Regions from separate parts of the Brevibacillus sp. NPDC003359 genome, predicted to be linked through region 2. Evidence: a T-box and tRNA genes for the amino acid it is inferred to sense, from the RefSeq annotation. Region 2 holds a T-box; the other holds one or more tRNA genes.

Region 1 (14,885 bases), on a different contig from region 2:
GAATGAAGTAGCATTGCTCGCGATTGAAAAAGTACAGAATCAGGCAGTTGAGTTGGTTGAACCAGGCGTACAGTTCCAGAAGTGGCTAGGAACGTTGAGTAACCTGGCCGAGTTGATTAGCCAATCGGAGCTGTTAGAGACACATCGCTTTATGTTGACAGAAATGTCAGACAAGAGCAAATACATGCTCAGCGAAAAAGAAGAAATCATCTTGGCAAAGATGAAAAATACAGGTTCAAATGCATGGACAAAGCTCCATGAAATGCTGACTTCCACATTGCTTGTAGATATTACAATCGATGGGGAGCACAAACAGCTTCCATTGCCAGTCGTGCGGAACATGGCGAACGAAAAAGACCCGCAGCTTCGCAAAACGGCATACGAGGCGGAGCTTGCCGCTTACAAAAAAATCGATGAAGCTGCTGCTGCCAGCTTAAATGGTATCAAGGGCGAGGTTATTACGGTAGCGAAGCTCAGAGGCTATGAATCGCCGCTGGATAAGACGTTGCAAGACTCCCGCATGGACCGCGAGACGCTCGAAGCGATGCTTCAGGCGATGCGTGAGAGCCTGCCATCCTTCCATAAATACTTCCGTACAAAGGCTCAGTTGCTCGGCCATGAGAGCGCTCAGTTGCCGTTTTACGATTTGTTTGCGCCAGTTGGCGAGGCAGACATGCGGTTCTCATATGAGGAATCCCGTGACTTCATCGTGAAGCACTTTGGTAGCTTTAGCGAAAAGCTCGCCAACTATGCAGCACGAGCTTATGACGATCAGTGGATAGATGCTGAGATTCGTGAAGGCAAGCGTGGAGGGGCATTCTGCTACAACCTGCACATCGTAGGTGAGAGCAGAATTATGTCCAACTACACAGGTAGCTACAACGACGTGAGTACAATGGCACATGAATTGGGACATGGCTACCACGGAGAATGTCTTGTAGACGAAGCATTCTTGAATAGCGAATATCCGATGCCAATCGCAGAAACCGCGTCCATTTTGTGCGAAACCATCATTGCCAATGCGGCGCTTGAACAAGCGACTTCGGAAGAAGCATTTGCGATTTTGGAAAACGATATTAGCGGAGCGAGTCAAGTGATTGTCGATATTTATAGCCGTTACTTGTTCGAGACCGCAGTATTTGAGCGCAGAACAGAAGGTGGCTTGTCTGTTTCCACTCTGAAAGAACTGATGCTGCAAGCGCAAAAGGACGCTTACGGAGATGGTTTGGATCCGGCAGCTCTACACCCGTACATGTGGGTATGCAAACCGCACTATTATAGCGCGGATTACAATTTCTACAACTTCCCGTATGCTTTTGGGCTCCTGTTCGCGAAAGGCTTGTACGCAGAGTATCTCAAACGCGGGGAAGCATTTGTTGAGCAGTACGACAAGCTCTTATCCGTAACGGGCAAAATGAGCGTTGCAGATGTAGCAGCGATCATGGATGTTGATGTACGTTCAGTTGATTTCTGGCGTAATTCACTTTCTTTGGTTGCAAAAGATATCGACAAATTCGTTGAGCTCTCATCTGCTCGCTTGAACTAAATGAGAAGAACGTCCGCTATATGTCTTTGGCGGACTTTTTTTATTCATGACGCAAAGCGTTTTTGTGCGCATAGGGAACAGGAGGGAAGGAGAAAGTAAGAAAAAACAGATGAGGTGATAACGTGGTAAACGGATTGCAGTTACTCGACCTACTACGGGAAACGGAGAACAAGATGCTGCATTTACATAGAGCCATCGACAGAGTAAGCAGCGAGCCTGATTTCAAGGAGTCTGTCAGTGTTCTTACCGTAGTCGTTCGTGATTACCAGCTTCAGCTCGACAAAATGAAACAAGCATTAGGTAAAATCGAAATCGGGGGGCAACAACAGCAACAGCAGGCCCATAATACCGAAATGCACTAAGTGAGAGAACAACAAACAGCCCTCGAACTGCTGTAAAAAGCAGATAGGGCTGTTTGTTTGCTTTATGGGTGGGAAAGCTTACTGGAAATTAGCGTAACGCTTAACTCCGTAAAACGGGTAGAGCTTATGCATGTATTCGACTTTGCCAAAGCGAACATCTTCGCCATTTGCATGCACGATCGCCCCATTGCCCAAATAGATCGCTACGTGAGACACGCGTCCTTTTCCAAGCGAATCGTAGAACAAGAGGTCACCAGGCTGTGCTTGATCGAGGGAAACTTCTTGACCGCCACGGAATTGATCTTCAGAAGTGCGCGGAAGTGTAACCCCAAGTTGTTCAAAAACGTATGAAGTAAAGCCACTACAATCAAAGCCATTCGGTGTAGTTCCACCTAAGACGTATGGTGTATTTAGCAAAGGCTCAAAAATTTCCGTCATTCGGCCCAGATCTTCTGCATTTACCTCGGCAGGTAGCGAAACCGCAGATGTAAGATTTGGACTTAGGAACTCTGTAGCAACGTATGCTTCACTATCTTCGAATTCGATTTTCGTCCATTCACTGCCTGTTTCTACGACTTCTACAATCGAACCGAATCTCAGCTTGCCTAACACTTTTTCATCAGTCGATGGCTTTTTACGCACATTCAGCACGTCGCCAGTGACGCGGGCTTTTTCACCAGCGGTTAGTTCTTTAGGCTCGGTGGTAGCGTTATCATCCTGATTGACAGCTACATCGGAAGGACTGTCAGGCGTAATAGAACCAGAATTGTTTGCCCCATGAATAGACAAAGTTTGTCCAATTGACAATCTATCATCATTCAATTGGTTCCATTGAATGATTTGATCCACTGTTACCTGATGCTCGCGAGCGATCTTGCTCAACGTATCACCTGCTGATACCACATACGCCGATGAGGAAGCATGGGCAGCAGTAGGCAGCAGAGTGAAGAGGGCGAGGAAGGTGAGTAGCCTCGAAGTCTTTTTCATGTCATCGTCTCCACCAATCTACTAAAATCTGCATATCTATCTAAAATTCTATCGGATTTTGGTTGGTAAATCTATGAAAAAATAATCTTTTATTTTATTTTTTAAAAACTATTGCATTACGAGATATGATCGTGCTATATTACAGAAGTCAAAGCAAGATGGAGACAAAATCACATGGAGCTGTGGTGAAGTTGGAGTTCACGCCGGTCTGTCACACCGGAGGTCGCGGGTTCGAGTCCCGTCAGCTCCGCCATTCTTTCACTAGAATGTGCGAATTACATAGTTTCTCGTAATGTGCCGGTATAGCTCAATTGGTAGAGCACCTGACTTGTAATCAGGGGGTTGTGGGTTCAAGTCCTATTGCCGGCACCATTTTTTATGCGGTCGTGGCGGAATTGGCAGACGCGCTAGATTCAGGTTCTAGTGGTGGCAACACCGTGGAGGTTCAAGTCCTCTCGACCGCACCATATTGCAAACAACAGGTTCGTAAATTGGCTGATGAAGCTATTTACGGACCTTTTTATTTTTTCTTGAACGTTTGTCGCTTTATTACAGTTCAAGCGGGAAAGTTTCTCATTGATTGTTGAATCCTCCTCTATTTTCCATTACAATCACATTGTGATAATGAATCTCATTTTCATTAATGATTTTGATGATTCATAAACAAACAGGAAAGACAGTGGAGGGGTAGTTGTGGGAGTACAGTTGGAGCTGTTTGATGTAACCATTATTGGCGGTGGCCCTGCGGGGATGTACGCTGCTTTTTATAGCGGAATGCGCGATATGAAGACAAAACTCATTGAAGCGAAAGAAGAGCTCGGCGGACGAATGTTGATCTATCCAGAAAAAATGATCTGGGATGTAGGCGGCGTACCACCACAGCTATGCGAAAAGCTGGTTGCCAATCTGGTGCAACAAGCGAAGACATTTGATCCGACCATCGTGCTAGGAGAGGCGATTATTGGACTAGAGCCACAAGAAGATGGCACGTACATACTCGTTGCAAAATCGGGGAGACGGCATTGGACCCGCACGATCATACTGGCTTTGGGTCGCGGTATTTTGAAAATGGCAAAGTTGGAGATCGAGGGAGCCGAGCGCTACGAGGTGACAAATCTTCATTATACGGTGCAGGAACTGGAGCCATTCCGTGGTAAGCACGTCCTCATCTCAGGGGGCGGGGACTCCGCGATCGATTGGGCAAACGAACTGGTGCAAATCGCAGCATCCGTAACCGTCGTGCATCGCCGTGATGTTTTTGGTGGGCATGAGCGGAATGTGAAGCGAATGAAAGAGTCATCTGCGAAGATCCGCACTCCGTATGCGGTCACGCAATTGCAAAGCTCAGACAAAGAAACGATCGATAAAGTGACGATACGTCATCTGGAGACGGACGAGATAGAGCAAATCGATGTCGACGCCATCATCGTCAATCACGGATTGAAGGCCGATTTCACAGGGATTAAAGAGTGGGGCTTGGACATGGATGAGTGGAACGTGTTTGTCAGTCCTCGTCTGGCAACGAATCTGCCTGGGATTTTTGCGGCGGGAGATTTTGCGAGCTTTGACAGCAAGATTACGCTGATCGCAGGAGCATTCACAGATGCGGCCGTAGCCGTTAACAGCGCCAAATTGCACATAGACCCGGTAGCAGACCGGATGGCGTATGTTTCTTCCCATAACCAACGCTTTAAAGAAAAGAACAAAGCCCTTGGGATTATCGATGAGGATGACGAGTAAAATCGCAGTACGAAAAAGCCCAACATTTGCAGGTTGATAGTCGCTTTTCCCATACGGTACATTGTTAGAGACAAGGTATACGAACAATGACTAGAAATATAAATACGGGAGCTTGCGTCAGTATAACGATCAACAAATGTGGGAGAGGAAGTAGAAATGAAGAAAGTTCGGCATTGGCCGATCAGTATGGTAACAGTGGCCCTTGTGTTCTCACTCGGTATGAACTACGCGCCTGAGCGTGCAATGGCGTTACAATTAGATCCGTTATCTCCTGCTATAGAGTGGCAGGCAAATTTGCAGGAAAAGTATGTGGAGAAGATGGACCTCAAGGAAGATGAGGTTCTCGGCCTTTATTACTCTTCGATGAAAGACAGCACCGATGCGCGTAAGCATAACATCAAGCAAGCATTGAGCAAGATTCATAATGAAAAAATCAAACCACAACAAGTGTTTTCTTTCAATGAAGAAGTGGGCAATTCGAATTTGCCCGAGGATGGTTGGCAAAAGGCCGGGGTTATTCAGAAGGGCCAACTCGTCGATGACTATGGAGGCGGGATATGTCAGGTTTCCAGCACGCTTTACAATGCAACTGCTGAAGCGGGGATGATCATGGTGGAACGACATAACCACAGTAAATCAGTGGGGTACGTGCCCGTTGGTCAAGATGCCACAGTAGCTTATGGCTATATGGATTTCAAATTTACCAATTTGTATGATTTCCCTGTGAAAATCAAAGCAAAATCATACGATGACGAACAAGTTGTGATTGCGATCATACGTGCGTAGCTTGAAGGAATAAAGGGGGCATCCTATGGATGAACCCTGTTTTTTTCGATATTTATACAGGAAAAAAATGGATGATCATTTGGTTTTGAGTCATGCATTGCTGACCATACTGTTTTAGAGGGAGGTGCCGTGATGTTCGTTCAGGTGATAGGTGATTCACACAATCAAGAGGTTCTCGCCATGGGAGAACGGTTAGATCGACAGCAGGATGGTTGCTATCTTTTGCCTGGGAGACTCGTCCACGCATTGAAGCCACAGGATTTGCCGGTAGGAATCCCATTCAAGCTCGCGGGTGCGCTGCCCTCTGGCTACGGGTTTTATCGGGAGGACTCTGTAGTTTTTCGCCGAATGAATGAAATTCCTTCCCTGTGGATTGATGTCACTTCTACATATATGGTTGCTGAATGGGATGGATTGTTCTCGGTTGAAGCGACAGTTGCAGCCCGAAAGCATGTCGTGGAACAACAGCAGCAGTTTGCCTTTGTCCTTTCCGAAACGACAGAGCAGCAAGTGATTTTCCATTACGAATTTTCCTGGAGCTCTGAACAAGAGATGGATCTGGAGAGTGCATTGGAGTCGATTTGTGATACCGTTATTGAAGTAGAAGCACGAGGGAATGCCCGTCTTTGGCCTGGCTATGGGAACTGCATGGACGATGACGTAGAAGACAAGCTGTAATGCGCCATCCAGCCATGATATAGTGAAAAAGAGACAGCAGCCAAAGGAGAGGGAGAGGACAAAATGGAGTCAGTCAAAAATATTTACTGTGTCGGTCGCAACTATCGATTGCATGCGGCGGAGTTAGGGAATGATGTGCCAACCAAGCCAATGATCTTTATGAAACCAACGCATGCGCTGGCCAAAACAACCGGAGAAACCATTGAACTTCCGGGTTCCCGAGGAGAGCTCCATTATGAGGCAGAGCTCGTGATTCACATCGCGAGACCGTATGAGGCGGGAGCTACGCTTGACGAGATGATTGACCAAATAGCACTTGGCATTGACTTTACTTTACGGGATGTTCAGAGTGAGCTGAAGAAAGCAGGGCATCCATGGTTGTTGGCAAAAGGGTTTAAAAATTCAGCGATTTTGACTCCGTTTCATCCTTTCTCAGGTATGGAGAAGCTGCACCAAAACGATTTCTCCTTGCTGAAAAATGAAGAGCAAGTACAGCGCGGCAATTTGCGTGATGTCATTTTTGATTTGGAAACAATGATGGCTTATATTTCCGAACATGTTGGATTGGATAAAGGGGATATCATTTACACAGGTACACCAGCGGGGGTAGGACCAGTTTCGGATGGAGATGTGCTGACTCTCAAGTGGGGAGAAGAGACTTGGGGGCAGTTTACGGTTAATATGAAATAGGTACAAAGAGAAAACCATCTTCTGACAGAAACATGCAGAAGATGGTTTTTGTATGGGGTCAGGGTCTTCGTTCAAAGAGAAACAATCGTACGGGAAGCCGTTCAAAATGCCGTTTTTTTGCTTAGAAAACCATCTTTGAAACCGTTTTGTAACCTTTGTGGTTCCATGGAACTAAGAAGTAGTAACCGCCTACTTTGCACCCAGTTTTCTCACTAGTCCCATGCTACCAATTCCACTATTGGAAAATTTTACGGTCTTATCCTCCTGTTTCCTCTTGCGCTATTCTGTCCATGTACCCAAGACGGGTGCCACAACATGGCAAGGAGGAAAAGAAAGTGACGAAACGAGATTGGGTAATGAAGTCAACAGTAGCAGTCATGCTGAGTACGTCCCTGTTAATGGGTGGTCAAGTTGGAGAAGTGGCCGCTAAGACACAAGATTCAAAACAGTCAGAGGTTGCAAAAATTGCTACTTCTTTGATTGGGAAGGATTACGAGTACAAAGCAAAGGGACCGAAGCAATTCGGATCTGCAGAGCTGGCTACGTATGCGTACAAACAAGTAGGGATTTCCATCGGGAGCACAATCTCTAGCCTGTACAAGACTGGGAGTAAAGTATCCGAAAAAAGCGTGCAGCCAGGGGATTTGGTGTTCTTCGCCTCTAGCGGAAGCGGCAGCCCAACTTTTATGGGAATATACATAGGCAGTGATAAATTCGTCTATTCTTCGAAAGGAGAAGACGAAGTAGTTGTAAAAACATACTCGAAGTACAGTGACAAATTTGTAGGGGCTCGTCGTGTTATTGATAGCAATTCCTCAGGGAATACGCCTAGCAAGCCAGAACAGCCAGTAAGCAAAACTGCCGATCAGGTCATTAAAAATGGCGAAAAGTACTTGGGCACAAAATACAAATACGGGTCAAGCAGCAGTACGACCAGCACATTCGACTGCTCTTCCTTTACACAGCGCGTGTTTAAAGAAGCGGGCATTACCCTGCCGCGCGATTCCCGCCAGCAATCTACTGTGGGAAAATCTGTTTCCAAGAGCAATCTGCAAAAAGGTGATCTGATCTTTATGAAGGCCTCGGCAACAAGTTCTTCTGATCGGATTACACACGTAGCTATTTATGCAGGGAATGGGAAAATCCTGCACACGTACGGTAGTCCTGGTGTGACTTATTCCAAGTATGATGGAACAAACTGGGAAAAGCGCACAGTTAAAATCAAGCGCGTCATTTAAGCATCAAATCCATTTCAGCTCTCGTGCATTCGCATGGGAGCTTCTCTATTATATAGGACGCTTGTTCTCGCTGATCGTTTCGCGTCAATTTCTGCCAATCGTGCAAAGGGAATCATACCAATTTCCGATAGCTGAAAATGAGCAGCGGAAAATATATTGTAATATTTAGAATTATACATATAATAAAAACTGAGAGGTGATTCAGGTGTCAGAAAATAGTCAGCCTACCCCTGTTTTGACCAAGAAAGGACAGGAGACCCGCAAAAAAATACTGGATGCCGCAGAGCATGTGTTTGGCGAGCTGGGCTATTATGATGCGTCCATCGTCTTAATTACACAGCATGCACAGGTATCCCAAGGTACGTTTTACAATTATTTCGAGTCAAAGAAAGCGATCTATGATGAATTGATCAGGCAGCTTAGCAGAGAGCTTCGTTCGACGATTAAAGAAGCGATCATGGGAGCAACCACGCAAGAAGAGAATTTGCGCCTTGGATTTCTGGCCTTTTTTCGTTGGATCAAGCATCATCGCAACATGTATAGCATTATTCAACAGGCTGCACTCGTCGATCAGGAATTGTATCGCTGGTATTATGCCAAACTGGCAGCGGGGTACGTGCGAAGTCTGAAGACCGCCATGAACGAAGGTGCGTTTCGAGAGATGGATCATGAGACCTTGGCTTACTGTCTCATGTCAATCGGTCAATTCATCGGGATGCGTTGGGTTTACTGGGAAAATGAAGACGTACCGGAAGAGGTGCTTGAAACAGCTATGTCGATGATAATGAAAGGGATTGCAGCCAAGCCATAACCGATCCATTTTATAGGCAAAGGAGTAGAGTTCATGCACGGAATTGCTTATTGGATTGAAAAGCGAGCCCGAATCACTCCGACGCGGATCGCAGTAATTGCCAACGATCAATCACTTACTTATCAGCAGATGAATGAGCAGATCCAACGTCTTGCCAACTATTTTCGATATGAGCTACAGGTCAAAAAGGGGGATCGGATCGGCATCTTGTCCCAAAACAGTTTGGAGTATGTGCTTCTGTTGTTTGCCATCGCCAAACTCGGTGCGATTGCCGTCCCCTTTAATATCCGCTTGACCCCTGCTGAATTAGACTATCAGTTTGAGGATAGTGGTATCCGCGTGTTATGTGCCCAGCCCGAGTTCGCTGCCACTATCGAGCTGATCAAGGGGAAGGCCAGTATTGAGCATTTGATATGGCTGGAACCGGGAGAACTCCCTTGGAGCCAGTCATTCCAGTACAGTAGGACTGAGGCAGATGACGGCAGTGGAGATGATCCATACATCATTTGCTATACATCAGGAACGACAGGAAAGCCTAAGGGAGCAGTGCTCACCCAAGAAAATATGTTTTGGAACTCCGTACACAATGTAGCCGCGCTTGATCTCACATCAGAAGACTGCTCGATTGTCTTATTGCCACTCTTTCATATTGGGGGAATCGGGTTGTTTGCCTTCCCTACATGGCTTGCTGGCGGGCGCGTCGTTATTGCCGGGAAGTTCGACCCTGATAAAGCGATTCAACTCATCGAAACATACAGAGTCACCATCGTGATGGGTGTACCCGCCATCCATGAAGCCATTCGTCAAAGTCCCTTCTTTGCTACCACACCATTCGATTCCGTCCGTTGGTTCTACAACGGCGGCGCTCCATGCCCCATGGAACTCATCCAGCAATTTCAGGAGCGAGGCCTCCCTTTTGGACAAGGATACGGCCTGACAGAAACATCCCCCACCGTGTTTATGATTGCGAAGGAAGATGCAGAAAGAAAAGCAGGATCAATAGGCAAGCCCGTGATGTTTTGTGAAGTCCGCCTGATCTCGGATGACGGAAAAGACGTGGATCAGGGCGAAATCGGAGAATTGCTCGTCAAAGGTCCGAATGTGATGAAGGAATACTGGAACAGACCAGAAGAAACAGCTAAGACCATCCGGGATGGGTGGTTGTACACAGGTGATTTGGCACGTTTTGATGAAGAAGGGTTCGCCTATATCGTAGGCAGGCGCAAAGACATGATTATCTCTGGCGGAGAGAACATTTATCCGTTGGAGCTGGAACAGGTTATCGGCGAGCTGGATGGCATTCAGGAGGCCGCAGTCGTCGGTGTACCCGATGAAAAATGGGGAGAGGTCGCGAAGGCGTTTATCGTGCTAAAATCAGGTGCAGTCATCACGGAAGCACACATCAAAACGCACTGTGAGCAAAGACTGGCGAAGTATAAAATTCCGAAGTCGTTCGTGTTTTTAACCGAGCTGCCACGCAATGCAACAGGGAAAATCGTCAAGCAAGCCTTGACCAGATTGAAGACGGATTCCATTACACAATGAGGTGATTCGCATGGGGAGATTTGCAATAGGGGAGCAAGCATCTTTTAGCAGAACGATTACTGAAACAGATATCGTCCTATTTGCGGGAATGAGCGGGGATTACAATCCGGTGCACATCGACCAACAGTACGCAAAAGACACGCGGTTCGGCCAGCGTATCTCACATGGACTGTTGACGGCGAGCATGTTGTCCAGATTGCTCGGGATGCAGCTACCTGGCATCGGTTCCATTTACAAGGACCAGACCATTCAGTTTACCGCTCCCGTATTGATCGGAGACACGATTACCGCGACCGCTACTGTGCTGGAGTATCAGGAAGAGCGGGGCATGATCCGATTACTTACGGAATGCACGAATCAGCATGGAAAAGTAGTTCTGACAGGAACAGCGACAATGCTCGTACCGAGGGAAGGAGCGAAAGTATGAATCAGTTTGAAGCGAATACGATCCACGAGCAGACCATCGGCGTGGAAGCAACGTCCGTATTTTTTCCAGAGGGAGTAGAAACAGCAGAGCGATTGGCTGAAAAGACAGGAATACCCACACGTGTAATTATCGAAAAATTCGGTTTATACCAAAAGCATGTCGCAGATGACACCCTTCATGCATCCGACCTCGCTGTTCTCGCTGCGCAACAGCTGACCGACTCGGTGATCGATCCATCTGAGATTGATGTGATTATTTACTTCGGCAGTCCGTACAAAGATTACTATGTATGGTCTAGCGCACCAAAGATTACATACGAGCTAAAAGCGACAAACGCATACGGTTTCGAGATGATGAATGTCAGTTCGTGCTTTCCAATCGCTTTGAAGGTCGCCAAAGATATGCTGACGGCAGATGCATCCATCAAAAACATCTTGCTGGTTGCCGGCTGTAAAGAATCACAGATCGTCGATTACGACAATCCTCGCTCGCGCTTCATGTTTAATTTTGCAGATGGAGGGACAGCTGCTCTCGTAAAGCGTGGCGCTACAAAGAGCAGAATTCTCCACAGCTGTATCATTACCGATGGTTCTTTTCATGATGATGTAAGGGTACCCGCAGGCGGTTCGAAGCTACTACCTAGTCATGAAACGGTGGAAAACAGACTCCACTACATCGATGTGCCAAATCCGAGTGATATGAAAGAACGACTTGATCCCATCTCTATCCCGAACTTTGTCCATGTGGTAGAGCATGCATTGGCGAAAAGCAATCGTTCCTTGCGTGATTTGAAGCTGCTACTCCCTTTGCACACAAAGCGTTCGATGTTCTTGGAGCTGTTGGAATGTCTGCAACTTAGCGAGGAGCAGGCCGTCTATCTCGATCATTACGGGCATTTGTCGGCACTCGATCCATGTATTGGACTGCATGTCGCACAGCAAGAGGGACGCCTTGCCCCAGGGGATATTGTCGTAGCTGTCAGTGCTGGAACTGGATATACGTGGGCTGCAACCGTACTGGAATGGTTAGCCGAATCGCAATGAACATATTTATTTTCGAGGAGGAACTGGCGTGAAAAAAAGAGGATGGAAAATGTTGCTCCCGCTAGCGATGTCTGTCGTGCTTGCTGTTGGTTGCAGCCAAAATGAAAGCGCTTCATCTGGAGGCGGTAATACGATCAAGGTAGGCGTACTGGCTTCGCTTACGGGACCATTGGAGAGCTACGGCAAGCAGACGGCCAGAGGTTTTGAGCTCGGACTCGATTATGCAACAGAAGGCAAGCGAGAGATCGCTGGCAAAAAGATCGAGTTTGTCGTCGAGGATACGGAGACGAAACCGGATGTCGCCGTCCAAAAAGCGACGAAGCTCATGGAGACCGACAAGGTAGATTTTCTCGTAGGCTCCTCGAGTTCAGGCGATACGCTGGCGGTCCTTCCCCTGGCAGAAGAGTACAAAAAAATCATGGTCGTAGAACCGGCTGTAGCAGATAGCATCACCGGGAAAAACTGGAACAAATATATTTTCCGCACAGGTCGAAATTCTTCGCAGGACGCAGTTGCTGGTGCTGCGGCGATTGCTTCCAAAGGAACAAAGATCGCGACGATGGCCCAAGACAGCGCCTACGGCCGAGAAGGGATCGAGGCCTTTAAGACTGCTGCTGAAAAATTAGGGGCCGTCATTATCGAAGAACAATACGTGGATACGAACACGACTGATTTCACAGCCAACATCCAAAAAATCATCAGCGCCAAACCCGAGTATGTGTTCATCACGTGGGCAGGTTCGAACTCCCCGTGGAAACAGCTTCAAGATATGCAGGTCCAGCAAAAAGGCATCAAGGTGTCTACGGGAGCGCCTGATATCGCTGCATTGAAAACGATGGAGGCAATGATCGGGATGGAAGGTTTCTCAGTGTATTACCATTCGCTCCCGAAAACGAAAATGAACGACTGGCTCATCAATGAGCACAAGAAGCGTTTTAACGGCGAGATTCCGGACTTATTTACAGCAGGCGGGATGACGGCAGCAGTAGCAGTTGTGGAAGCGCTGAAAAAGACGAACGCCGATACAGATTCGGAGAAGTTGATTACGGCGATGGAAGGCATGACCTTTGATACGCCGAAGGGCACGATGCAGTTCCGGGTGGAGGACCATCAGGCACTGCAAACGTTGTACGCGATCAAGCTGGAGAAAAAAGACGGAGTTGATCATCCTGTTCCTGTACTCGTCCGGGAGATGACGATGGAAGAAACAGCACCACCTGTCAGGAACCAGAAGTAGAGGAGGTGTGTAATGAGTTACTTGTTGGAAACGGTTGACCTCAGCGTAGCATTCGGGGAGCAAACAGTCATTAACAAGGTATCGCTGCGCATACCGAAGCAGCGATTTACTTCAATCATCGGACCGAATGGAGCCGGAAAGACGACGTTGTTTAACCTGTTAAGCGGGCAGCTTACGCCATCGCAAGGAACAATCAAGTACAAGGGGCAAGATATTTCACACTTGCGCCCAGCAGCACGAACGAGATTGGGGATAGGCCGATCATTTCAACTGACGAATTTATTTCCGAAGCTGACGGTGCGGGAAAATATTCGATTGGCCGTGCAAGCCGCACAGGGAGTTCGGTTTCGCTTATGGATTTCCCAGGCAGATCAGATGCGACAGGCAGAGGAAGTAGAGCAGTTGCTGCATCTCGTATTGCTGGAGAAAAAGGCAAATGTTCTAGCCAGCCATTTGGCGCACGGGGAGAAAAGAAAGCTGGAGCTAGCCATGCTCCTCGGACTGCGTCCGGATGTGCTCTTACTCGACGAACCGACAGCTGGGATATCGTTGGAGGAAGTCCCAGCTGTATTGAAGGTGATCGAATCGATTAAGGAGAGCAATACGTGCACGATCATCCTAATCGAACACAAGATGGACATGGTCAAATCCCTCTCCGATCATATGGTCGTTCTGTTTCATGGAGAGCTATTGGCTGAGGGGACACCGACTGACATGATGCGAAATGAGCAGGTGCAGTCTGCCTACTTGGGAGGGTTGTATAAGCATGATGCTGCAACTTGATCAAATCGAAACGTACCTCGACCAGTTTCACATCTTGCAGGGTGTCTCGCTATCCGTGCAAGCAGGTAGTATCACCGTGCTGTTTGGACGAAACGGCGCGGGCAAAACAACGACGCTTCGCTCCATCATGGGGCTTGCCCCAATCCGTCATGGACAAATTCGCTATCGAGGAGAAGAAATCGGACACCTGCCGACTTACTCCATTGCGCGTAAAGGGATTGGCTATGTACCGGAGAATCAAGGGGTTTTTCATGATTTTACGGTAGAAGAGACGTTCCGCCTCGCCATGCAAAAAAATGACGACGAACAAAAAGAAAAGCTCGCGTGGATGCTGGATCTATTCCCTGACCTGCGTCATTACTGGAAAAAGAAGAGTGGGCACTTAAGTGGAGGTCAAAAGCAAATGCTGGCGATTGCTCGTGCTTATGTGAACAGCAACGGACTCTTGTTAATTGACGAGCCGAGCAAGGGACTGGCGCCCATCATGGTTGAAAAGCTTATGTTCCACATCGAATCGATGAAGCAGAAAACGACCGTACTCTTAGTCGAACAAAACTTTATGATGGCGAGCATGATCGGCGAGCAGTATTACTTGATGGATGAAGGGAAAATTGTCCGCGGTGGCGCGATGCAGGAGTTGAAGGATGATGCAGATACGCGACAAAAATATTTGGGCATTGCCTGAGCGTATAACAGGGAGGGAGGGGATGAAATGGATGTCGCGATTAATTTGCTTGTAAATGGACTGGCGACAGGCATACTCATTTTCTTGCTCGCGTCCGGGCTCACGTTGATCTTTGGCTTAATGAGTGTGTTGAACTTTGCCCACGGTGGATTGTTTGCCTGGGGAGCTTTTGCTGGTGTATGGCTTTTCGGATTGACAGATAGTTTTCTTCTGGCCATCGTAGGTGCTGTCGTCATCGGGATGCTGCTCGGTTTCGTGTTAGAGCGCGTGTTGATCCGTCCCGTGTACGGTGATCATATTCAGCAACTGCTAGTGACATTGGGCGGG
Region 2 (14,885 bases):
GACAAAGCGCAGAAAATCTTGAAAAATGGCAGCCTCTACGCCACCGTTTTGCAGTGGTGTATGCTTGGTTTTGGTTGGTTTGTCCATATACGACGTGATGGTGTTATCTGCACTTTTTAGTAAAGGACTGCCTGCTATCAGGTTTACGTTTTCTCGAATCGAGTCGAAATGCAAGTTAATCGCATTGTCTACTTGGGCCACTTCTTTTGTCGTGGATTCAATAAAATAGGTCCGGATTCGCTCCTTCATATTGACATATACAAATGAGCTAATCACTCCAATCGGGATTAAAATAATGGCAAGAAATGCTGCTATCAGTCTTTGCTTGATGCTTACCCGCATACGTATCCCCCGCAGTTTTTTCTTGATGAAATATGTATAATTACCCTACATCCTTTTCCCCTTCTTTTTTCCAAGTAAACGTATCAAAATGAAAAAACCGCCCCGAAACATCAGGGCGGCTCTACTTATATGCACAGAGTTTACTTCATTTCATTGATTTCAGCGCGGATTTTATCTACAAACGCATCCACTGTCATTGCGCCTTCATCGCCCACTCCGCGTTTGCGGACGGACAGTGTACCGTCAGCCACCTCTTTTTCACCGATGACCAGCATGTACGGGATTTTTTCAACTTGTGCTTCACGGATTTTGTAGCCGATTTTTTCATTGCGGCCATCCAACTCCACGCGAATGCCAGCTTGTTGCAGTTTTTCTCTTACTTGTTCTGCATATGGCATGTGCACTTCGCTGATGTTCATGATGCGTGCTTGGATTGGAGTCAGCCAAATCGGGAATGCACCTGCGTAGTGCTCGATCAGGATACCAATGAAGCGCTCCATGGAGCCGTACATCGCACGGTGCAAGACAACTGGACGATGCTTCTCGTTGTCTTGACCGACATAAGTCAGGTCGAATTTCTCAGGCATTTGGAAGTCAAGCTGGATCGTTCCGCATTGGTGACGGCGTTTCAGCGCATCGGTGATTTGGAAGTCGATCTTCGGTCCGTAGAACGCACCGTCTCCGTCTTTGATTTCATATGCCATACCGAGCTCATCCAGCACTGTTTTCAGAGAGTTTTCTGCTGCTTCCCACAGCTCATCAGAGCCCATGGAATCTTCAGGACGAGTGGACAGAGCCACACTGTATTCAAAGCCAAATACCTTGTAGATGCTGTCGATCAAAGTGATCATGCCTTTGATTTCGCTCGCAATCTGATCAGGACGGACAAATACGTGCGCGTCATCCTGGCAGAAGGTGCGCACCCGCAGCATCCCGTTCAAAGCACCGGAGTATTCATGGCGGTGAACTTGCCCGAACTCGGAGTAACGGATTGGCAGATCGCGGTAGGAATGCATCTCGTTTTTATAGATCAGCATGTGACCTGGGCAGTTCATTGGTTTCAAGGCATAAGTCGCGTTATCTACTTCAGAGAAATACATGTTCTCTTTGTAGTGATCCCAGTGACCAGATTCTTTCCAGAGACGCTCGTTCATGAGGAAAGGAGAGCGCACTTCTGTGTATTGTGCCAATTGTTGCAAACGGCGAGAGAATTGCTCCAGCTCGTTGCGAACAGTGAAGCCTTTTGGCAGGTAGAACGGCATACCTGGTGCTTCCTCGGAGAACATGAACAGTCCCAGTTCTTTACCCACTTTGCGGTGGTCGCGCTTTTTCGCTTCTTCGATGAAGTGCAGATATTCATCCATGTCTGCTTTTTTCGGCCAAGCTGTACCGTATACGCGTTGCAGAACTTGGTTTTCTGCTTTTCCGCGCCAGTATGCACCTGCCACGCTCATCAGCTTGAACGCTTTGATAAAGCCAGTTGACGGCAAGTGCGGACCACGACAGAGGTCGAAAAATTCGCCTTGCTCATACATCGTGATTGTCGCATCCTCTGGCAGGTCGCGAATCAATTCCAGCTTCAGATGATCGTTCAGTTCTTCAAAAATCGCAGTTGCTTCTGCACGGCTTACCACTTTACGGCGGATCGGCAGGTCTTCCTTCACGATTTTTTCCATTTCGGCTTCGATTTTGCCCAAATCCTCTGGAGTGAGGGAAACCGGAATATCCATGTCGTAGTAGAAGCCATCTTCAATCACAGGACCGATACCGAACTTCACTTCAGCGCCGTAAATGCGCTTAACAGCTTGAGCGAGCAAGTGAGCAGTACTATGGCGGTATACTTCCACCCCGTCAGCAGAATCGAGAGTGACGATTTCAATCGTTGCGTCATCTTCCAGAGCTGTGTAGAGATCGACAACTTTGCCGTCTTTTTTACCAGCTACTGCTTTTTTCTTCAGGCTAGAGCTAATAGAGCCTGCGATGTCTTCGATGGTAATCCCAGCGTCGTATTGACGTACGGCTCCATCTGGGAAAGTAACATTAATTTGTGCCACTGAGGATTCTTCCTTCCTGTATCTTGTTTTTGTTAGAGAAAATAAAAAAACACTCATCCCAAAAAAGGGACGAGTGTGTTCTCGCGGTACCACCCTACTTCAAGTCTGCTCATGATCAAACAGACTCCTCATTCCAATGTAACGGCATCTAACCGGCATACCGATAATAAAAGCCTACGCTTTGTTCCCGGTAGCTACTCGAAGGTGGTAGATCCATATGAGATGCGCAGCGAGCTTCCAGCCGTGACTCGCCTCTCTAAAGCGTCCTCGATACAGTCCATGTCCTTCTCATCGTATTTATAAGCGCTGTAAAGTTGTTGTTGCTATTATAGTTTAGACGGATTATTCCCGTCAAGTACGCGTCGCTCGGATAGGCAAAGCGAACAAGAGTGACAAGTAACGAGCCGGCTGTCAAAAATACTGCGGATCGTCTGTGCGAGTCCAGGCTTTTCCGAAGCCATATGGAGCACGATACTCTCAGGAGCCAGTGTAACCAAAGCACTGACCAAATAATCCTCGTCCCTGCATTTTTGTTCGTCCATGCTCAGAACCGTATCCAGCTGATCAAGCCAAAGACGATCCCCTTTTTTATCATAAAGATGGAAAGGTTTGTCCACACTAGGAACGACATGAACGACTTCCTGCTTGGTTTCCTGTACAGCGATGAAATAGCGCAGCAGCTCGACAAACTCTTGGTATTGCTTGTCTTCCAGATATTCATCAATGCCAGTTTCCACGAGTTCGAACAGCTCGTTCCAATGCTCCTGCAGTCGAAACCGGACGAAGCCCAAGACGTTGATCGTTCTCTCCCACTCCAAATAGGTGAAAACTTTGCGATATACGTTTGCCTTGCGTGTCGTAGCGGTCAACAGTTCCCTGCCATCTAGCTCGACTTCTTGGCACATGCGTTGAATATAAGGAAAAATCTCCGCCCACTCGGTTTCCATCTGTTCTGCAGCGAGTAAATCGGCGGCCATTTCTTCCATGATTTTCGGTTCCTTCACCTGAATGACCCATTCGGCTAAAGTAAGAGCAACGAAGGCCCTCGCCCACTCTATGGTCTGCGCGTCATACTCAGTCTCGCACCAGCTCTGAAAGTAGAACAAGAGGTATCCATTCTCTCCTTGCTCCCTGTATGTAATGCGCACCGGTGCAGTGTTGACCCGCTCCGTCATCTCATTTACGATAGCCCGATACGTGTCACAATGCTCAGGGACATTCTCCAGCAATACGCGAAACGTCTGCATAACCATCCCCCCAACCGCCATTGTAGTTACAGTATATGTCCCGTCAGGAGCGATATACTTTTAAACGGTTGGAAACTCAGGGAAGGTTGCAGGTAAAACCTTCCTGATTGAAAATCAAAAACGCTTCCCTGCCGATTTCCCTTTGTGAGGAGGGGTGCAGAGAAGCGTTTTTGAGTTGATTAGTTTTGCATCACAAAATCACGTTCTGCCATCTCGCCGTCTTTGAAAACGTGCAGGGTGTCATACTGTGTGTTGCGCTGTGCAGGGATTTTGCCTGCGCCGCGAATGAGTTCCAAAATTTGGTTTGTATTGACCTTGTACGTACATGCCGCTGCGGAAACAACGTTTTCTTCCATCATCGTTTGGCCAAAATCGTTCGCTCCGTAAGAGAGAGAAAGCTGACCATAATGCGGGCCCATCGTTACCCAGGAAGATTGGAAGTTTTTGATATTATCCAGCATAAGGCGGCTGATTGCCAGTGTTTTCAAGTATTCCTCTGGCGTGTTGTTGACTGCCTTCATATTGGTGTTGTCCGGTTGGAATGTCCAGACGATGAACGCTTTGAATCCGCCTGTCTCATCTTGAGCATCACGAATGCGCAGAAGGGACAGTACTCGTTCCTCCATCTCTTCCCCAAAACCAATTACCATGGTAGCAGTACCAGGCAAGCCTGCACGGTGTGCGGCTTTTTGAGTATCAATCCATTCTGTCCAAGAGCCCTTCAAACGGGAAATCTTCCGACGTGTACGATCATCGAGGATTTCGCCACCCGCTCCCGGCAAAGAATCGAGACCCGCTGCCTTCAGCTCTTTCAGCACTTCCTCGACAGACATGTTGGAAACCTCCGCGATTTTCATCACTTCTGCTACAGACAGAGAGTGCATCGTAATCTGCGGGAAGCGCTGCTTAATCGCGCGCAAGAGGTCGGTGTAATAATCCAGCTTCAGATCCGGATTGGTACCGCCTTGCATCAAGATTTCTGTACCGCCTACATCAACGGTCTCCTGAATTTTTTGGAAAATCGTTTCTCTGGGGAGAACGTAACCTTCAGAAGAGCCTGGGCGACTGTAAAAGGCACAGAAACGGCAATACGTGTCACATACGTTCGTGTAATTGACGTTGCGGCTAATAACAAAAGTCGCAATCGGTTCTGGATGATGCTTTTGCATGACCAGATTGGCGTAATGTCCGATCTTTTCGATTTCATTGCTCGCAAACAAAGCCAGACCGTCTTCGAGACCCAGTCGTTCACCAGCGAGAGCACGTTCCAATATAGAATCGATCATAAGGATCACTCCTTGTACCATACGTAAATTCCATCCCAAATCATAACACAATACCGGGACATCGGCTATAGCCCGAGGTGCTGGCAGATTCGGTGTAAGACGCGAAAAAACCCTGCATGAGACAGGGCTTGGGCTCGCGATTATTCTTTATTGTTCTTCATATCCGATCTGTTCGTATACTTCTGGCTCCCAGTAAATCACAGTTTGCGCTAGTGGCAAATTCGTCTCGCGCGCTCCATTCGGTTGGCCATTGAAATAGATGATTTCCGTAACGGATACCCGATCACCACGTACGTCAATTTCCCCTGATAATTGCAAGTTAGTCCCATTTGGTGCATAGAAAACGACTTTTCCCGAACCCAATGTTTTCATTGGTTCCTCCCATGATGTTTGTCCTGTTTCCCTTCATTTTAGTGGATAATCTTTCCGAGCGTCAATGAAAAACAAGGACTTAATTACCAATATTTGACCTAGAATAAGCTCATCGGACCACTTACTTTGAAACCGTCTGTGTCACATGATTATGATTCCGATTAAAATATGCCTTCGATTGTTTGTTGTGGGTCACAACTAAAAGAAGGGCTACATATACCAGTGCAATCAAGAAAGTTCCATTGCTTATATCTAGTAAAATCGCCAAACTTATGATGACAATAGACGACTTGAAAAATCTCATCTGTATGAAGAGAAACAATAAAGTCGTGATGATTAGTGGAAGCATGAATCTTCCTTGCATTCTTCCTAACACATAGCTTTGATCTAACATATCTTCTGGCATATTCACCACGCTGAAAACCATTTTACTGGCCCAGTGACTCAAATTCATCGGGTCCGCCTGTGAAACTATAAAATAGAGTCCCCCTAACACGATGACTTGCAACAGCATAAAGCCTTGAATGACTTTGATAGATAATGGCATTTTCATTGAATAGATATCCCTTTCGTAATGACATGGATGGAGAACTACCCTAATAATCGGGATTTTTTGGAAGTGAATTGATGGGCCAATCGTCCTATTTCCCTATTTTCCCTCTCGACATCAAACTTCAGTTGTGGTCTTTCCTTGGACAAAGAGGCATAGGATAGCTACAATAGAAAAAACCTTGTAAGGAGATGCTCATGCTCGAACATATCACACAGCTATTCATGCAATATGGGATGTGGGGACTCGCTGCCATGGCATTTTTGGACTCATTTATTAGTCCGATTCCTCCGTTTTTTATGCAAATTGCGATGAGTCTGCTCGATCCGGGCTCAGCGATTCAGTTTGCGACAGTGGCCTTTACTGCTTCCGTCCTCGGCGCTCCCATTGGATTTTTGTTGGGGAGATGGCTGGGAAAACCACTTTTGCACAAGATTCTCCCTGAAAAATGGGTTATCGTAGCGACGGAAAAATTCGCAAAAAACGGGGATGCTGCCGTACTAATCGGAGCTTTTACCCCCATCCCTTTCAAGGTATTTACTGTGCTCAGTGGCGTATTCAATTACTCGCTGACCAAGCTTATGTTTTATGCGATCATCGGGCGGGGATTGAAGTTTTATTTGATTGGCACCTTGTTTTATTTTTACGGAAAACACGCCAAGGTTCTAATCGATGATTACTTTGAGATCACGTTGCTGGCAATCGCAACAGTCGTTGCTGCGATCTGGTTTATTTGGAACCTGCGTCGCAAGCGGTATGCGTAAAAATCAAAAGCGCCCTAGCCACCTCAACAAGTGGTCTTTGGGCGCTTTTTGATTATCGGGTTGGAACAATAGCGGACTGTTGGGCCCACTCTTCTACACTGACAGGCTGATACTCGACCAGTTGGGTAAAGAACTGTACATCCAGCAAAGAATCAGCTTGAATTCCCCGCTTTTCTTGAAGATGGAAGTGCTTTTCGGCATACAGCTTTGCCAAAATGTATTTGCGAGCATTACCTTCTCGCGTCACCTGATCCTCTGCTTCACTGACGATGCACGATAAGGTGTACAAATCTATCATATGGTCCGCTAGCGTTTTTAATTTGTACGTCAAATAATCGTGGTTCTGTTGCATGAGATAGGCGATATTTTCCTCCAGGATAGCCAATTCTGTCCGAATCAACTCGGCGTATGGCTGTGAAAAGGCATGCTTCCAGCCAGTTATGCGCTCCCGAAGCAATCGGCTAAACACCTCGTAGCTGTTTTCTTTTTGCATCACACGCAAAATATCGAGTGCAAGTATGTTCGAGGTGCCTTCCCATACGGTCAAAACTTGCGCATCACGCAACAGACGTGGCGTCACATATTCCTCGATATAGCCGTTACCGCCATGAATTTCAATAGCGGTATGGGTCGATTCGACAGCCTCTTCCCCTGTACGGTATTTCAGCAACGGAATCAGCAGGCGAGCAAGTGCGTTATCCTCTTTGCTAGCCGAATGAGACTGCAAACGATCGTAGACAGCAATCATATCAAACACCGCACCCGTGCTGACCTCCGTATCCAATAAGAGGCTGACCAGCATTTCTTTTACCATCGGATACTGATCGATCGGATTCCCGAATGCACGACGTTGCTCGGCATAATACCTCGCTTCATAAAAAGCTCGACGCATGATCCCAATCGAAGCAATCGCGTTGCAAATGCGAGAGAGGTTCAGGGCTTCTGCCATGTACTTGAAGCCGTTCTGGGGTTCCCCGATCAAATAGCCCTCTGCTCCGTTTAACAGGATCTCGGCCGATGGTACGGCGTTGACCCCCAGCTTATCTTTCAGGCGGCGGACTTGGATATGATTGCGTTCGTTGTCCGGCTTCATCCACGGCACCAAAAACAGTCCGAGCCCTTTTGTCCCCGGTTTCTCTTCATCGATTCTCGCCAAAACAGTCGCAACAAATGCCCCGGCATTGCTCGCAAAAAACTTTTCTCCTGTCAATCGGTACACACCCGGCCGACCTGCTACTGGCTCTGCTACAGTCAAATTCGCACCGACATCCGAGCCACCCTGTCTCTCCGTCAACCAAGTAGCTCCCTCATACAATCGAGTGCGATCGCGAGAGGTCAGTCCTGTCAGGTACTGCTCCTTTTGTTCTTCGCTGCCATAGCGATCAATTAAATAAGCGGCTGACATAGACAAAGTGACGGGACAATAGAAGCCCGGCTCAGACTGACTCACAAGATAGCCCATGAAAAAGGAATAGCTGTATGGCGCTTTTCTCCCCAACTCAGGAATGTCTTGATACAAGTAGCTGACGATGCCTGCTCCGTAAACCTCCGCTACCGTTTCCCTGTAGCCTTCATTGGTAATGATCTCGGAAATATCCTCGCCCAGCCGATTGTACTTGCGCAATCTCGGCTTGCCTTCTCTGTCTGTATGCGCGGCACGCTCATCGATGGGTCCTGCTACTTGGGCGCCTAGCCAGCTTAATTGCTGTCTGGCCCATTCATGCATGGAAGCAGGGAGATAACGTTCCAGCAAGTAATGGAGGTTGGGATCTGCTTTGAAAAAGTTTTGCGCTTGTGGCTCGCGCGGATGCGGGATGTTATCGCTGTACGTTCGCTGATCGATCCTCGTTTGCAAATCACTCATCGCAGTTCCACTTCCTTTTGGGAACTGACATCACGCAATACATGCTTCAGGACCTTTCCGCTCGTGTTCCGCGGCAGTGCAGGAACGATATTCACTTGTCGTGGGAGCTTGTAATCGGCGAGATGACTGCGTAAAAAGCCTTGGATTTCCTCTAGCCAATCTCGATTGGTATCGACTCCTGGTTTCAGCACCACATAGGCCGTAACCGTTTCTCCCCATTCAGGATGCGGCAAACCTACAACAGCTACTTCGCCAATCACCGGATTCCGCTCTAACAACTGCTCGATTTCCTTCGGGTAGACGTTTACTCCACCTGTAATCATCACGTCTTTTTTGCGGTCAATCATCCACAGAAATCCATCCTCATCCACGCGTGCGATATCCCCTGTGTACACCCAACCATCGCGTATGGTTTCTGCCGTAGCCTCTGGATTGTTGTAGTATCCTTTCATTGTCCCTTCCCCGCGCAAGCGAATTTCGCCCGCTTCGCCAATGGAGCATCGCTCTCCTCGCTCGTCTACGACCTCCATTTCGGCGAACAATACACCACGATTGCCAATACTGCCGATTTTGTCCGGATGTTCTCGGTGCAAGAGGCACATTCCGGTCGGCCCTGCCTCCGTCAAGCCGTAGACGCACGCCAGTTTATCGCGTCCATAAGCGCCTTCCATGAGCGAAGCCATCTCTTTGGACAACGGAGCTCCTCCATACATCCAATATTCGATGGACGACAAATCGTACGCCGCAAACTCTGGATGCTTCATCGTCAGCAAATACGCAACGGGCGCTCCAAAGAAATGCGTAATCCGATGCTGCTGTACCAGATCCAAAAGAAGCTGTGGCGAAAAGGTAAGGGCCATTACCTGGGTAGCGCCAAGCATGAGCCCTGCAATGAAAAAGAGATGGAGCGGAGCCGAATGACTCAGCGGCATCAAATGCAAAATTCGTGAACGTTGTCTCATCGCCAATTCAATCGACATCATTTTCGCGACAGTCAATAAGCTTCTATGTGTATAAAGCACCCCTTTAGGGCGTCCAGTTGTGCCAGATGTATACAGGATGCTGACCTCGCTATCTTCGTTCATGTTCGCCAAATACGACGTTAAAGAAAGCGCATTCATTTTATCAAAAGACACTTCATTGGCATCCCAGTCAGCGATACCATGCCAATTCCCTTGGCTCGCACCTGTTTTGATTGCCACCAGCTGTGAGGTTTGCAGGACCCATTCATTCACGATAGGCACGAGGGCATCATGAACAAGAAGTGCTTTTGCTCCGGCATGTTCACATATATGTCGTACTTCTTCTTGTGAGGAGCGTGCATTGATCGGTACGACGAGGGCTCCACTGCGTATGACAGCGACGTAAAAAATGGCAAACTCCGGGCAATTGGGCATTAGCATGACAACCCGATCCCCTTGCTCGATGCCAAGCTCTCGCAAATAGCAAGCCCACTGGGTAGAGCGTATGTCCCACTGGGAAAAGCTGACCTCTACATCTCCCGCAACCAGCGCGGACTTGTCAGGATATTTCCTTCCGTTTGCTGCGAGCAGAGCTGATACGTTCATCGTTTCTCCTCCTCATTTTCTTCAAGCAATTTTTGTTCAAAGTTTTGCTTGTAGACGAGAATGTCTTCTCTCAGATGTCGGAGTTCCATGATTTTCTCGTCGATCTCAGCCAGCTTTTGGTTGCCGTACTCAATGGTTCGCAAAAGCTGCGCACGACCTGTACGGTCCTCTCCGAACAGCTCAATCATCTCGCGAATCTGATCCAACGAAAATCCGAATCGCTTCCCTCGCAGAATGAGTCGCAGCCTGGCACGGTCCTTGCGGCTGTAGTGCCTACTTCCCTTCTCTGTCCGACTGGGGGTAATCAAGCCGAGCTCCTCGTAGTACCGAATCGTTCTGGTGCTGACATCCAATTGTTGAGCAAGATCAGAGATGGTCCACGATTCTTCCTTCTGTATTCCTTCTCCGCTCATGTAAAGCGCCCCTCACTTACATTTATAAAATTCGAAATTTACCGAATAAAACGATTGTAACTTCCGTTTACGTAAACGTCAACTTGATGAAAAATTTATCGGGCCAATCACCAATCTATTATTCGCCCATATATTGTTATTGTGATTTTTGTGGGAGGAGGTGAAGCAATGGCCGTCATCAAAACGAACTCCAGCGATGTAGATATGCTTGCAAGACTGATTCGCGCAGAGGCTGAGGGCGAAGGTGAGTTGGGTATGTTGATGGTTGGCAACGTTGGGGTAAATCGGATTCTGGGCAACTGCCTTGACTTCAAAAACATTCGCAGCATGCGTGACATGGTCTATCAATCCCCGGGAGGATTCGAAGCGATCCAGAAGCCGTATTTCTATCAACGGGCCAGGGAAAAGGACAGACGACTGGCACAGCGCGCAATCAATGGAGAGAAAACCCGCCCTGCGAGCAACGCATTGTGGTTCTACCGTCCTGCCGGAAACTGTCCTGCTACCTGGTGGGATCAACAAAACTCCGGTCGCTATAAGGCACACTGCTTCTTCATTCCAACACCAGCAGATTGTCCACGCGTCTATTAGAAGAATTAGATAGATAAAGGAGCGAGTTCATCATGAGTCAACAAATGCCTTACACTGGTTACCCTCAACAATACGGCTACGACATGTACCCATCTGCACAGTATCCATACGGCATGCCTCAGCAACAGCAACAGCAACAACAGCAGATGATTCAGCAGCAGCAACCTCAACTGGTTCCGATGCAACCAAGCGGAGCCTGGATTCCGGGAACACCCATTACTCCTGGGCAAGTAATGGAAGAATCGTACATCGAAAACATCCTTCGCCTGAATCGAGGCAAAGTCATTACGGTGTACCAAACGTTTGAAAACAACAGTCAATGGAACGCAAAAATTTTCCGTGGCGTCCTCGAGACGGCTGGCCGAGACCACATTATTCTTAGCGATCCGCAAACAGGCAAGCGCTATTTGCTCCTCATGGTCAACACCGATTACATCACCGCGGACGAAGAGTTGAATTACATCCCTCCTCAGCTTCCAACAGGCGTGCGGTAAGCCACCAAGCACAAAAAGACAGTTTCCGAAGGGCTATCCCCGGGGAGAACTGTCTTTTTGACGTATATACAATTCCATGCTATTAATGAGGTAGATACGCGACCGCTTTGCAAAGGATGAGGAAGAGTGGCATTTGGGATTACACGAGACGAACTAAACCGCTGGAAGCAAGCCGTTAGTCGAGGCGAATTGGCATTTCTCACCCACTACTGGCTGGACCCCCGGTTTCCCGGGATCAAAACCGTTACAAAAGTAGGATGTGCCAATTATTCGTTACTGACAGACTGGTGCCTTGCCAACGGACTCGATCCTGTCTACATTCATAACCGTGCACCTTTCCCGCATTTTGATTTACTTGGCGAAAAACAAATCCAGATTTTGCAAAAGGAAGGCTTGTGGGATCACTTGGAGCGCTTCCGCATGCTGGATGCAAGACGAGACTAGGACGGATCTTTTTGTACGTGATAGCCTCGATCACCATATGGCGCCAGCTTTTTCATCCATTTATCTTCGAGTTTTTCTAGTGCATCCTTCACATCAAAATACGGATGGTCTTTCTTCTCAACTTTCTCTAATACTTCGATTTCAAAAGCGTCCGAACCGTATTTATCCCAGTCTTTTTGCAACTCACGATTAGGATGCGAACCATGCTGAAGCATAAACTTTCTACCGTTGATCGTTCTTAGGTTATTCGTGCTGGCGATGAAAACTTTGTCATTTTGCTTGTTCTGAATTTGATAAACACCTGCATCGATTTCTACTTCCTTGTACATCTGCTTGAGCTCTTGCTTGCGATCCATCTGTTGCGCCTCCCGTTCCTCTCCTTCATTTTCCACAGCGATCCGCCAATATTGACTGCCGTCAGCCTGTCTATCCATCAAACCAACATCGACTAAATATCTCCGCAAGGTCACATAATCGTCGTAGAGACCTTCCAAAATCTCATTCACTTCCCGCTCGGTGTAGAAACGATCAAGCTCAAATTTTTTGGAAATCTCTTCGAGTAGGATGAGTTTATGCTTTTGCTTGCGCGGGAAGCTCTCCAATCGACCTGATAATCCTTTCGGCAAGAATCTCTTCACGATTGCAGCATACTCCGCGGCATCGCCATCTTTCGGGGAATTCTTTTGCTTGCTTGATTTGGTATCATTGGCCGATTGATTTTTATCCGCTTCATGCAACAACTCCATCATGACCAGGAACACCTTGGCCTGACGTTCTTTTTCCTTGAGTGCAAAGCGGTGATTACGGATCGTGGATGCACTGCCGATTCCCATTTCATTTTGAACCTCGACGTCTGTCTTGCCCTCGTAAAAGAGGCGAAGCAAGTTAACCTGATGATCAGACAAGCCCGTCAATCTTTTATCCAACTGGCTCAAGTGAGTAAAGACAGAACCGTGCGCAGCCTCGATGTGATGGCGCATAAAGCGGGACGCTTCGTACAGGAAAACCTCCACTGGATAAATAATCCCTTTCTCCACCTGTTCACCACAGAGCAAACACATAAAATGTTCGTCTTGTTCGATGTAACCCTGCTTCCATTCTTGAAGGGAAGCGCTCCAAAATGCTTCATGAAGACCCATATATAAACACAGCCTTTATTCGTTTGATTTATTATAGATAATTTATCATTTCGTTTGTTTTATGTCAAACAAAAAAGCTCCCTGTTGTGTATTCGCACAACAGAAAGCCTTTTTGTCTATGCCTCACTGGCTCGCATCGCAAGAGTTGCTTGAGCCAACTCTTTTAAAAATGCCAGGCGATCACCTTTATAGAAACGACCTTCTGTTGCTGTCCGTTTCTGCCGATAGCGGATCGCCAAGCGGTTTACCAAGCGATTAATCTCCAGATGTTGTTCCTCTTCCATCGTAAACCGTACAGCGTATTCGTAATAGTCCGTTTCCCACGGAATCGTGCGAACTACGTGGCCGTACATTTTCAGAGCCTCTCCGCACAATTCCGTCGCAAACTGCAGAACGAGCTGGTCATTAGCTGGCATTTTGAGATGAGAGAGAAAACGAAGTCCACCTGCTCCGATATCTTCAATCAATACCTGCGTGCTCCCAATCTCCATGGTTTTCCCTTTGACCAGCACAATGGTCATGTCTGCACAGAGGGCGTATTCTAGACGTAAGCGAAAAAATTCACGTTGATGCCCCTCTGATCTACCTGGCATTGTTTTCTCCTTCTTTCTCTTCTTATAATGGATGACACACAAAAGAAAGAGCGCCTGTCATCTTGGCGCCTTTCTTTTTATTTTTTGGGCTTTCGGTATCTCATCTCCCGCTCTTTTACCTGAAAGCGATTCCATAATTCTCTCTCATCATGTGTGATGGAATCATGTTTTTTCAGCCGGAAGAGGAGTCTGACGACCACCCAAACAATCAAAAGAAACGCAAAAAAGATAACCAGTGTAAGAAAGATCATATAACCTGCCTCCTCCCATTTACTAACAACATATGGGAGGAAGCAAAATAAGATAACCATTTGTGTCAAAAACGTGACAAACCTCTTTTTTAGAAGGTAGTCACACTTCGCGGCTTCTCGGGAGCAGCAAATAGCCTATCCAAAATGGGAAGCTTTTCTGGGACATCCAACTCCAATTGACCGTACTGATACAGCTTGCGAGCAGTTACTACTCCCATCACGAGCGAAGAAAAATCCGAAATATCTAGCTGTACCGAAACATCAGGCTCCACTGTCTCCCCTAGTTCCGGGCGTCCATCGACAAACCTGATGAGCCATGTTCCTTCGTTCTCAGGCAGAAACGAATCGCGGATCGTCAGCCTCACATTTACCGTTTCCGAACCAAAATGGTGATGCGACAGCTGACGGAAAAACCCCGGCACATCAATGATCCGATACATCAGCCCGACTCCAGATACATGGCTTTCATGATAAATGCTCCACAACAGCGAATCCGTTCCATTGCCCGGATCAGAGAGCAACAAGTGAAAATCCTCGTCCGGCGTCGTGAGCTCGATCCGTTGAATCTGATCAGCCTGGCTGCGCAGGAAAGAGAGCAATTGCGCAAGTGCTTCGCGGCTCTCATACAGAAGCTCTCTCACTTCGATGTTGTTGAAGATTTTGTTTTTTTCATGTGCGCTCTGGAACTGGAAAGCGAGATAGCCGCCGAGCCTCCCTTCCTTTTTGTAGCCGACGGTAATTATTTCAGGAGCATCGAGGAGTCTGTCCCAGTCTCGATCTGTTCGCTTGATCATGCCGTGCACTTGACTGGCGATGCGATGATAGCAAGCAGACAGTTCTTCCTTGTCCTCTTTTCCTATATAGACGATTTTGTCCTTGCCTACATACGGCAGGCTGGACGGCTTGAACTTGT

What was found. The T-box of region 2 lies ahead of thrS (threonine--tRNA ligase). A T-box ahead of a tRNA ligase gene usually reads a tRNA of that ligase, here a tRNA-Thr.
Region 1: it encodes a tRNA-Thr, which carries the amino acid that the T-box ahead of thrS (threonine--tRNA ligase) is inferred to sense. The anticodon was not compared.

What each region holds. Positions count from the first base shown of each region.
Region 1 is NZ_JBIAOR010000001.1:439,103-453,987, forward strand. Features, by position in the region: gene ACFYU8_RS02100 (M3 family oligoendopeptidase) at 1-1,546, shown strand, start outside; gene ACFYU8_RS02105 (hypothetical protein) at 1,669-1,908, shown strand; gene ACFYU8_RS02110 (C40 family peptidase) at 1,987-2,895, opposite strand; tRNA gene ACFYU8_RS02115 (tRNA-Asp) at 3,072-3,148, shown strand; tRNA gene ACFYU8_RS02120 (tRNA-Thr) at 3,192-3,267, shown strand; tRNA gene ACFYU8_RS02125 (tRNA-Leu) at 3,276-3,362, shown strand; gene ACFYU8_RS02130 (NAD(P)/FAD-dependent oxidoreductase) at 3,589-4,635, shown strand; gene ACFYU8_RS02135 (VanW family protein) at 4,792-5,421, shown strand; gene ACFYU8_RS02140 (hypothetical protein) at 5,554-6,099, shown strand; gene ACFYU8_RS02145 (fumarylacetoacetate hydrolase family protein) at 6,163-6,789, shown strand; gene ACFYU8_RS02150 (C40 family peptidase) at 7,125-8,027, shown strand; gene ACFYU8_RS02155 (TetR/AcrR family transcriptional regulator) at 8,233-8,838, shown strand; gene ACFYU8_RS02160 (o-succinylbenzoate--CoA ligase) at 8,872-10,383, shown strand; gene ACFYU8_RS02165 (MaoC family dehydratase) at 10,394-10,810, shown strand; gene ACFYU8_RS02170 (3-oxoacyl-ACP synthase) at 10,807-11,853, shown strand; gene ACFYU8_RS02175 (substrate-binding domain-containing protein) at 11,921-13,090, shown strand; gene ACFYU8_RS02180 (ABC transporter ATP-binding protein) at 13,103-13,873, shown strand; gene ACFYU8_RS02185 (ABC transporter ATP-binding protein) at 13,857-14,558, shown strand; gene ACFYU8_RS02190 (branched-chain amino acid ABC transporter permease) at 14,586-14,885, shown strand, end outside.
Region 2 is NZ_JBIAOR010000004.1:347,268-362,152, reverse strand. Features, by position in the region: gene ACFYU8_RS15705 (methyl-accepting chemotaxis protein) at 1-342, opposite strand, end outside; gene thrS (threonine--tRNA ligase) at 483-2,396, opposite strand; T-box leader at 2,459-2,697, opposite strand; gene ytxC (sporulation protein YtxC) at 2,723-3,643, opposite strand; gene mqnC (cyclic dehypoxanthinyl futalosine synthase) at 3,823-4,929, opposite strand; gene ACFYU8_RS15685 (hypothetical protein) at 5,077-5,301, opposite strand; gene ACFYU8_RS15680 (hypothetical protein) at 5,423-5,854, opposite strand; gene ACFYU8_RS15675 (YqaA family protein) at 6,049-6,615, shown strand; gene ACFYU8_RS15670 (acyl-CoA dehydrogenase family protein) at 6,668-8,479, opposite strand; gene ACFYU8_RS15665 (class I adenylate-forming enzyme family protein) at 8,476-10,047, opposite strand; gene ACFYU8_RS15660 (MerR family transcriptional regulator) at 10,044-10,460, opposite strand; gene ACFYU8_RS15655 (cell wall hydrolase) at 10,629-11,051, shown strand; gene gerQ (spore coat protein GerQ) at 11,084-11,545, shown strand; gene ACFYU8_RS15645 (hypothetical protein) at 11,672-11,989, shown strand; gene ACFYU8_RS15640 (DUF2087 domain-containing protein) at 11,986-13,128, opposite strand; gene ACFYU8_RS15635 (PilZ domain-containing protein) at 13,245-13,721, opposite strand; gene ACFYU8_RS15630 (hypothetical protein) at 13,799-13,972, opposite strand; gene ACFYU8_RS15625 (GNAT family N-acetyltransferase) at 14,062-14,885, opposite strand, start outside.